Linked DNA regions of Ciceribacter thiooxidans. The protein of the gene in region 1 interacts with the protein of each later gene in a pairwise test. Links are inferred from orthologs where the notes say so. Each region holds a gene or a part of one and is shown on either strand. Other genes may lie near its edges.

Region 1 (5,376 bases):
TTTTGCGCAATTCCGCCCACCTGGCGGCCAAAGCGAAGAACGCGCAGGCCGAAATTGTCGTCGACGGCGATCCGGACCTCGTCATCGAGGGACATGAGGGGCAGTTGCACCAGGTGATCGTCAATCTGACCGATAACGCCCTCCATGCCGTCGAAGGGCGAGATGGTGCGCGGGTACAGCTCGCCGCACGACGGCTGGATCACGCGATCGAGATCACCGTCGCGGATAACGGGCCGGGTATCGCCGAGGAGGACATGAGCAAGATCTTCGAGCCCTTCTTCACGACCAAGGCGGTCGGCGAGGGCACCGGGCTCGGCCTCTGGATCAGTTTCACTATCATCGAGGATTTCGGCGGCACGATCACCGCCGGGCGCTCGAAGGACGGTGGCGCCGAGTTCAGGGTCGTCCTGCCGGTGGCCGATGGGCGCTCATAAGCAAGGGCAGGGGCCGTTCAGATCAGCCGGAGGCCCCGGAAGCTCGCATGACCCTGCCGGCCGATGATGATGTGATCGTGGACGGTGATGCCGAGCGGCTTTGCGGTATCGATGATGGTCTTCGTCATGTCGATGTCGGCGCGTGACGGTGTCGGGTCTCCGGACGGGTGATTGTGCACGAGGATGATCGCCGTCGCGGAAAGTTCGAGCGCCCGCTTCACAACCTCACGGGGATAGACGGGCGTGTGGTCGATCGTGCCGCGCCCCTGCACCTCGTCGGCGATCAGCGCGTTGCGCTTGTCTAGGAAGAGGATGCGGAACTGCTCCGTGGTCTCGTAGGCCATTGCCGCGTGGCAGTAGTCGATCACCGATGACCACGAAGAGAGCACGTGCCGCTCCTTGAGCTCGCTCTTCAGCATTCGCTGCGCCGTGGTTGCGATGAGCTTTAGGTCGAGCGCCACCGTCTCGCCGATCCCCTTCACCTCCTGCAGCAGGGCAGGCGGTGCGCCGAGCACGCCGGCGAGCGTGCCGAAGCGGCCGATCAACGCCTTGGCGATCGGCTTGGTATCGCGGCGCGGAATGAGACGGAAAAGCAGAAGTTCGAGGAGCTCGTAGTCCGCGAGCGCCGCCTCGCCGCTTTCGCGGAAGCGCGTTCTCAACCTGTCGCGATGACCGATATAATGCGCCTCTTCCTGAGCGTTCGCGCCGGAGATCGGCCGTGGTTTCGAAGGCTGCTCGGCGAAGAAGCTTCGTTCATCGACGGCGGCAGTATCCTCCTCCGCCTCTTCCCGGTCCGGAACGACGGTTTTGTCGTCTTCATCGTCTGCCGGGAAAAGGGAAGGAGGTTTGCCCATCGTCAGCCTCGAAGCGGCGGCAGTCCGGGACGGTCGAGACCGGCGGGTGAAAGCGTGAAGATTTCACAGCCCGTCGCCGTCACGCCGACGGCGTGCTCGTATTGCGCGGTCAGCGAGCGGTCGCGGGTGACCGCGGTCCAGCCGTCGGAGAGCACCTTCACGTGCGGGCGGCCGAGGTTGATCATCGGCTCGATGGTGAAGATCATCCCCTCGCGCAGTTCCGGACCCTCGTCGGCCCGGCCGTAGTGCAGGATGTTCGGGGAGTCGTGGAACAACTGTCCGATGCCGTGGCCGCAGAAATCGCGCACGACGGAACAGCGCTCGGCCTCTGCATAGGTCTGGATCGCCTCGCCGATGGCGCCCGTGCGGGCGCCGGGGCGCACCGCGGCAATCCCGCGCATCAGGCACTCGTAGGTGACTTCGAGCAGCCGTTCGGCGGCGCGCTTGATCTCGCCCACCGGATACATGCGGCTCGAATCGCCGTGCCAGCCGTCGAGGACGTAGGTAACGTCGATGTTGACGATGTCGCCTTCGCGCAGCGGCTTGTCGTTCGGAATGCCGTGGCAGACGACGTGATTGATCGAGGTGCAGCAGGATTTCGTGTAGCCGCGGTAGTTGAGCGTGGCCGGGAGCGCCCCGTTGTCCATGCCGAATTCGAAGACGAAGCGGTCGATCGCGTCCGTCGTGACGCCGGGCTTCACGACGGAGGCGAGTTCGTCCAGACAGCGCGCGGTCAGCTGCGAAGCCTTGCGCATGCCTTCAAAGGCTTCGGGGCCGTAGAGCCTGATCGCTCCCGTATTCTTGAGCGGCGCCGTTGCCGCGTCGATGTAATTTACCATTCATCCGCTTTCAGGTTGGATGCATTCCGATTGTCACACCGTACATAATGCAGCAGGGGCGGCTTCGTCCATTGCGATGAGTTGAAGCGGTGCGATTTCCGCGGCACTCACCCGGCATTTGACGGCGTAGGCCTCGACTCCGCGCCGTCTCGCCTCGGCGAAGGCGCGGGCATAGGCGGGATCGAGGTCGCCCGAAAGACGGAAGCGGTCGCAATCCTCGCGCTGGATGAGATAGAGCATGATGGCACGGTGGCCGGCATCCACCATCGCCGCAAGTTCTTCGAGGTGCCTGGTGCCGCGTGCGGTCACGGTGTCCGGAAATTCGGCAAGCCGATTCTCGCGGATGAAATGCACGTTCTTGACCTCGACATAGACATCCGCCCGTCCGGGTGAGGAAAGAAGAAAGTCGATGCGCGAGTTCCGGCCATAGCGTTGTTCGCGCCGCAACGTCTCGTAGCCCGCAAGATCGTCGACAAGGCCCATCCGGATCGCCTCTTCGCCGAGCCGGTTGGCAAGGGCTGCGTGGACACCGACGACGGTATCGTCGGCTTCGATCAGCTCGAAGGCATAGCGATGTTTGCGCGCCGAGCCGGCGTGATCGGAAAGCCAGATACGCGAACCGGCGTCCGTCAACCCCAGCATCGAGCCGGTGTTTGGGCAAAAACCGGTGATCTCGCTTCCGTCGTCGAGCAGCGCGTCGAACAGGAAGCGCTTGTAACGCCGGATGAGCCGGGCAGGGACGAGAGGGGGATCGAACTTCATCGCGTAGGAGTCACGCCCGTTCGCGCACGTACGTGCCGGGCGCGTCGGAGATCGCATTCAGCGCACCACCGCCGACCTTGCGGGCAGGGACCCGCTTGCCGTCGAGCGACTCGACCCATGTTTGCCAGTGCGGCCACCAGGAGCCCGGTGTCTCTTCTGCTCTTTCCAGCCACTCCTCGAAGGCGCCGGCGGGCGCACCGCCGGTCCAGTACTGATACTTCTGCTTGCCGGGCGGGTTGACCACGCCGGCGATGTGGCCGGAACCGCTGAGCACGAAGGTGACCGGTCCACCGAACAGGCCGCTGCCGACGAAAACCGATTTGGCCGGCGCGATGTGATCCTCGCGGGTCGCGAGATTGTAGATCGGGATCTTCACGTCCTTCAGCGACAGGGTCTTGCCGGCGATCTTCATCCGTCCCTTGCTGAGCGCATTGTCGAGATAGCAGTTGCGCAAATAGAAGGAGTGGTTGGCGGCCGCCATCCGGGTCGAGTCCGAATTCCAGAACAACAGGTCGAAGGGCATCGGCTCCTCGCCCTTCAGGTAGTTGTTGACGAAGTAGGGCCAGATGAGCTCGGAGGCCCTCAGCATGTTGAAGGCGGATGCCATCTTCGAGCCTTCGAGGTAGCCGCTTGCCCGCATGCGCTCTTCCATCGCGTCGAGCTGCTCTTCGTCGACGAACACCTTGAGGTCGCCGGCATGGGTGAAATCGACCTGGGTGGTGAAGAGCGTTGCACTTGCGATGCGTTTGTTGCGCTCCTTGGCGTGCAGGGCGAGTGCGGCGGAGAGCAGCGTGCCGCCGACGCAGTAACCGATCGCGTTCACCTTGGTCTCGCCGGTCGCCTTCTCGACGGTCTCGAGGGCGAAATCGACGCCCTCGCGGATATAGGCTTCCCAGTCCTTCGTGGCATGCCGCTCGTCGGGATTGACCCAGGAAATGACGAAGACCGTATGTCCCTGGTCGACACACCACTTGATGAAGGACTTTTGCGGGTTGAGGTCGAGGATGTAGAATTTGTTGATCCACGGCGGCACGATCAGGAGGGGCCGCTTGAGAACCGTGCCGGTCGCCGCTTCGTATTGCAGGATTTCGCAGATATCGTTCTGGGCGATCACCTTGCCCGGCGTGACCGCCATGTTCTCGCCGACGGCGAACTTGCTGTAGTCGGTGTGGCGAAGACGAAGGTCGCCGCCGCCGGCCGCGATATCCTCGGCGAGCATCTTCATGCCGCGCACGAGATTGTCGCCGTGGCTCGCGACCGTTTCGCGGTAGACCTGCGGATTGGTGACGACGAAGTTTGCGGGCGAAAGGGCAGCCGTGATCTGCCGGACGTAGAAGGCGGCCTTGTGCCGGGTGTGCTCGTCGAGCCCCTCGGCATCGCGCACCATGCGCTCGGCCCAGTCGCTGCCGATGAAATAGACCTGACGCAGGAAGTCGAAGAACGGGTTGCGCTGCCAGTCCTCGTCGGCGAATCGCTTGTCGTTCGGGAACTGCGGCGCGGGCTCCGCGCCTTCGCCGCCGGCGAGCCTCTGCGCGGTCCGCGTCCAGGCGCCGAACATGCCGGCCAGCAGAAGGCCCTGCGCTTCCAGCGTCCGCTTCGGGTCCGACATCCAGTACTCGGTGACCTTGGACATCGTCTTGACGAGTTCCGTCAGCGGTTGCGACACCGGGTCGACGATCTCGCCGCGCTCGCGCGGCGCAAGCCATGTCGAAGCGGCCTTGCCGAGGTTTTCGAGGGCACGGGCGACATTGATTGCCAGCGCTTCCGGATCCTTGACGATGTAGGGTTCAATCAGCTTCGGATCGAAGCCTTGGGCCGTAGCACCGGATGTGGCACCGTCTTCGGTGTCTCTGCTCAAGCTGTTCCTCCCGAGAGTGCTCGTGCGAGTCCTCTTTTATGTTTGCTTATCCTGCCTGAAAACGACTACAAGTTCCAGCAATACGAAAGCCATTCCTGACGTATTCGGAAGCGGGGATCAACCGCCGGATGCATTGCGGCGCCGGTTTGGGATATATGGGTATGATTGCAGCGATGTGGGCGATGAAAACGTGGCGTCTTGCTTCCGGTCTGGCACTGGCCGGTGCACTCGGGGTCGCCGCGGGATGCTCGTCGACGGGCGGGCAGACGGCTGCGGCCGGGCCGCGGTCCTCCGTGCTCGACGTCACCGTCAGCGATGGGGCTCGCAGCCCCCAGACGCCGGCGCTCGGCACCTCTCCGGACGGCTATCCGGATTTCTCGCAGCCGCTGACGGCCGCAAGCGTTCAGATGAGCGACGAGGAGGCGGTGGCGCTGCAGGCGAAGCTGTCGGCACTCGCCTCCGCCCGCAAGTCGGGCACGATTTCTGAGGCCGAGTACCAGCGGCGAGTGGAAGAGCTGCGCAAGCTCGCCGCAGAGCACGGCGTCGACGTACAGGCGGCGCTGGCCAAATAGCGCTTGCCTTTGCTGCAATTTGGAAGCAAAGCAATCGGGGTGCGACCGCTCGCTTCG
Region 2 (4,284 bases), 1.8 Mb from region 1 along the record:
CCACTGCATCCTTCTTGAGCGCGGCGATGTCAGCCTCAAGTTCGGCAGCTTTCTCTTCCGAGAGATGGATGGTCCGGGAAAGGTCCTGGAGCTCCCGACTGACTTCGTCCCGCTTCTGGCGCAAAGCAAGATCGGGCGCAGCTTCCGACGCATGATCGGCGGATGAAGCAGCGCCGCTCCCGACCGAATCCTGTGCGAGTGCGCGACCGCTACCGTGTGCCGGAAACAGACCGAGGACCAACGCGACGACACAGGCCGGAAGAAGCATGTGGTGGCTTCCGTCCGGACTTGTTGAGGCAGACTGTGTGCGGATTTCGTGCTGCAAGTCGCTTTCCCGATGTTGTCCGGAAAATAAGCTGATTTGCCCGGGCGCGCAAAGGCGCAACTACAATCGGACGTCACGTCCGCAGCCAGCGGCTCACGCCCGGTGGTAGGGATGACCGGAAAGGATCGTGACCGCACGGTAGAGTTGCTCGGCGATGAGGATGCGCACGAGCTGATGCGGCCAGGTCATGCGGCCGAGATTGAGAACGGCGTCGGCCTTCCCATGAAGATCAGGATCGACGCCATCGGCGCCGCCGATCAGGATCACCAAGTCTCGCTGGCCGCGATCTCGGTACTTTCCTAGAAGATCTGCGAATTGCTCGCTGTCGAGTGCCTTTCCGTGCTCATCGAGTACGACCAGCATCGATCCGGTCGGCATCGCCTTCATGAGCTCTGCGGCTTCCTCGCGTTTGCGCGTCGCTGCGTTAGACGCACGACTTTCAGCGATTTCGACAGTGCGGGCGAACTCTAGCCCGGTGGCGGGACCTGCCTTGGCAAAGCGTTCGAGATAACGGGCTGCAAGTTCCTTTTCCGGGCCGGCTTTCAGTCGCCCGACGGCAAAGATGCCAATACGCATGTCCCTATTCCATTGATTGGCCACAAGGACCAGTAGTGGCAACCTTGGGAGTTGCCACTCAATCGGCACAGCGGATACCGGTGTTATCCGTCTGTTAGTGTAGCTTGCCTTCCTCCATTTCCGGAGCCGCCCACATCTTTTCGATGTTGTAAAACTCGCGGATTTCTGGACGGAAGACGTGTACGATGACATCACCAGCGTCGATGAGCACCCAATCACCCGTATCGAGGCCTTCCACGCGGGGGCTACCGAAGCCCTCGTCCTTCAGGTCCGAAATGAGATGCTCGCAGATCGCGACGACATGGCGGGTCGAACGCCCGGAGGCGACTAACATGTAATCGCCGAGCGCTGACTTTCCAGCAATGTTGATGGTGACGATGTCTTCTGCTTTCGAGTCCTCGAGACTTGCAAGGACCTGCTCGAGAGCGCGGGCCACGGCAAATGCGCCACGTTCCGTGCTCTTTGGGACGACAACCGGTGTGCGTCCCTTGGTGTGTACTGTTGTCAGAGTCTTTCCTTTCTTTGAAGAACAGCACGTTGCTTTCTGCCAGACTCGGCAGATGCCCCCAAAAGGTGGCATCAAATCCGCGATCTTTCAAGAGTTGCGCTGCAAATGCTATCCCCCGGTCATCTCCCGTAACGCTGTGGAACTGAGAGAAGAGCGTGGCCCGTGAATGAACGTCCAGGCCGGCGGCTCATTCTTCCAGAGAACGGCCGCGTCGTCCTCGTCGATGCGCGCCCGGGAAAAAGTGCGGGCCATCTTCGATGAGAGATAGGAAAGCGTCGCGCCCGGCCGATCGATGATGGCGATCGGGAAGGTCGTTGCAATTCTCCGCCAATGCTGCCAGCGGTGAAAGCTCTTCAGATTGTCCGCGCCCATGATCCAGACGAAATTCACTTGTGGGTTGCGGCGCTTCACGAAAGCCAGCGTCTCCGCCGTGTAGCTGGTTCCGAGCGTCTGCTCGAACGCGGTGACTTTAATGCGCGGATCCCGCACCAATGCCTCGCAAAGTTCCAGCCGATGGCTCAACGGAGGGAGCGCAGTGCGATTCTTCAGAGGATTGCCGGGGGTGACGATCCACCACAATTGGTGCAGGCCGAGGCGCCGAAGCGCGATCTCCGCGACCAGAAGATGTCCTTCATGCGGGGGATTGAACGATCCGCCGAACAGTCCGATGACCATGCCGGGCTCCACGTGCGGCATGAACCGGTAGCGGTGGGCGATCGCCTCTTCTCGCACGTCAGGGCCTGACCTGGCCGGCGCCGTGAACCCGGTACTTGAACGATGTCAGCTGTTCCACGCCGACGGGACCTCGGGCGTGCATCTTTCCGGTGGCAATCCCGATCTCCGCCCCCATCCCGAACTCGCCGCCATCGGCGAACTGGGTAGAGGCGTTATGCAGGAGGATCGCCGAATCAACTTCGTTAAAGAACCGTTCAACAGCCGTTAGATCTTCAGCAAGAATGGCTTCCGTATGATTGGACGAATACTTCGCGATGTGACCGATGGCACCGTCCACTCCATCGACCAGCGTGACAGCGATCACGGCGTCGAGATATTCCGTCCGCCAATCCTCTTCCGTGGCAGATTTGGCTTCGGGAAAGACCGCCTGCACCTCGGGCGAGGCGCGAAGCTCGCAGCCGGCCTGCGCCAGCGCTTCCAAAATGGGCGCAAGGTGAGTCCCCACGGCGGCTCGATCAATCAGAAGGGTTTCCGCCGCTCCGCAGATGCCGGTGCGCCGCATCTTCGAGTTGAGCACGACCTTTTTGGCCATCTCAAGGTCAGCGGAGCGGTCGACGTAAACATGGCAGAGGCCCTCTAGGTGCGCGAAGACGGGTACGCGGGCTTCCGACTGGACGCGCGCCACGAGGCTCTTGCCGCCCCGCGGCACGATCACGTCGATCGCACCGCCGAGGCCGGTCAGCATGGCGCCGACCGCGGCACGATCCGTTACGGGAACGAGCTGGATGGCGTCGGTAGGCAGGTCCGCCTTTTCGAGACCCTTCACAAGGCAGGCATGGATCGCACGTGAGGAATGAACCGAATCCGATCCGCCGCGCAGGATGACCGCGTTGCCTGCCTTCAGGCAGAGCGCGCCGGCGTCGGCAGTGACGTTTGGACGGCTTTCGTAAATTACGCCGATTATGCCGAGTGGCGTGCGCACACGCTCTATCTTGAGGCCGTTCGGACGCTCCCAGGCGGCAATAACTTCGCCGACGGGATCTTTCAGCTCTGCGATGTCGCGAATTCCGCGCGCAATGGCCGCAACCCGGCCTGGATCGAGCGTCAGGCGATCCATGAAGGAACCCGTCAGGCCTGAAGCCCTCCCGTTCTCAACGTCAACAGCATTGGCCGCAAGTATCACGTCCGTGCTGTCGAGGATCGCCTGTGCCATGGCGTGCAATGCACGGTTCTTCTGTTCTGTCGTCGCGATCGCAAGCGGCCGGGCTGCCGCTTTGGCGCGAGAGCCGATATCGAGCATCAGCGCTTGAACATCGTCAGACGTGGCAACTGCGTCAAGCATTGGCCTTATCCTTGTTCTCCATGGAGCCTTCGACCTTCTTGCGCGTTACGCCGGTGATCACCAGGTCGTCCCGGTGAATCATGGCGGCGCGACCGGCATAGCCGAGAATCTCCTCGATCTCGCCGGACTTTCTGCCCGTGATCCTGCGAGCCTCATCGGCATCGTAAGATACCAGTCCGCGAGCGATCTCCCGGCCCTGTTCTCCGATGACGCTTACTGTGTCGCCACGGCTGAACTGGCCGACGATCTTTTTTACGCCTGCCGGCAGAAGGCTCTTACCGGCGCGAAGCGCCGTCTGCGCGCCCGCATCGACGTGCAGCTCGCCCGCAGCTTGAAGATGTCCGGCGATCCAGGTCTTGCGCGCCGTCACCGGCGCTGGTGAGGGGGCGAACCAGGAATGACGCGCACCCTCAACGATCGCGCGGATCGGATTGTCCGTCGTGCCGGACGCGATGATCATCGCGCAGCCCGCGGCAGTGGCGATCTTTCCGGCATCGATCTTGGTGCGCATTCCGCCGCGTGAAAGCTCCGAGGCGGCGCCTCCCGCCATTGCCTCGATCTCCGGAGTTATATCCGCAACCGTTTCGAGAAAGCGCGCGTTCGCGTCGAGATGGGGCGGCGCGGTATAAAGGCCATCAATATCGGAGAGCAGAATCAGAAGATCGGCTCCAGCCATGGTGGCGACGCGAGCGGCCAGCCGGTCGTTGTCGCCATAGCGGATCTCGGTGGTTGCAACCGTGTCGTTCTCGTTGATGATCGGGACTGCGCCGATCTTCAAGAGCTGGTTGATAGTGGCGCGGGCGTTGAGATAACGCCGCCGTTCCTCCGTGTCACCGAGCGTCAACAGGATCTGGCCGG

The links. The genes of interacting proteins can lie anywhere in the genome.
Region 2: the proteins of sfsA (region 1) and H4I97_RS17875 interact in binary tests that used the Escherichia coli proteins (3 or more experiments, as listed by UniProt). The link is inferred for Ciceribacter thiooxidans from one-to-one orthologs.

Annotation. Positions count from the first base shown.
Region 1 is NZ_CP059896.1:1,795,045-1,800,420, reverse strand. What follows is about bases 1,026-3,833. They hold sfsA (DNA/RNA nuclease SfsA), read right to left. Parts: upstream 2,890-3,833; coding sequence 2,161-2,889; downstream 1,026-2,160. Other genes in these bases: H4I97_RS08555 (PHA/PHB synthase family protein), read right to left, coding at 2,900-3,833; map (type I methionyl aminopeptidase), read right to left, coding at 1,291-2,127. Also shown: H4I97_RS08575 (ATP-binding protein), read left to right, coding at 1-434; more of H4I97_RS08555, read right to left, coding at 3,834-4,747; H4I97_RS08550 (gas vesicle protein GvpG), read left to right, coding at 4,909-5,319. UniProt on the Escherichia coli protein: Binds to DNA non-specifically. Could be a regulatory factor involved in maltose metabolism.
Region 2 is NZ_CP059896.1:3,615,603-3,619,886, forward strand. What follows is about bases 1,285-4,284. They hold H4I97_RS17875 (glutamate-5-semialdehyde dehydrogenase), read right to left. Parts: upstream 3,427-4,284; coding sequence 2,143-3,426; downstream 1,285-2,142. Other genes in these bases: rsfS (ribosome silencing factor), read right to left, coding at 1,285-1,481; H4I97_RS17870 (nicotinate-nucleotide adenylyltransferase), read right to left, coding at 1,518-2,105; proB (glutamate 5-kinase), read right to left, coding at 3,419-4,284. Outside these bases: H4I97_RS17855 (murein hydrolase activator EnvC family protein), read right to left, coding at 1-268; 23S rRNA (pseudouridine(1915)-N(3))-methyltransferase RlmH, read right to left, coding at 419-901; more of rsfS, read right to left, coding at 996-1,284. UniProt on the Escherichia coli protein: Catalyzes the NADPH-dependent reduction of L-glutamate 5-phosphate into L-glutamate 5-semialdehyde and phosphate. The product spontaneously undergoes cyclization to form 1-pyrroline-5-carboxylate.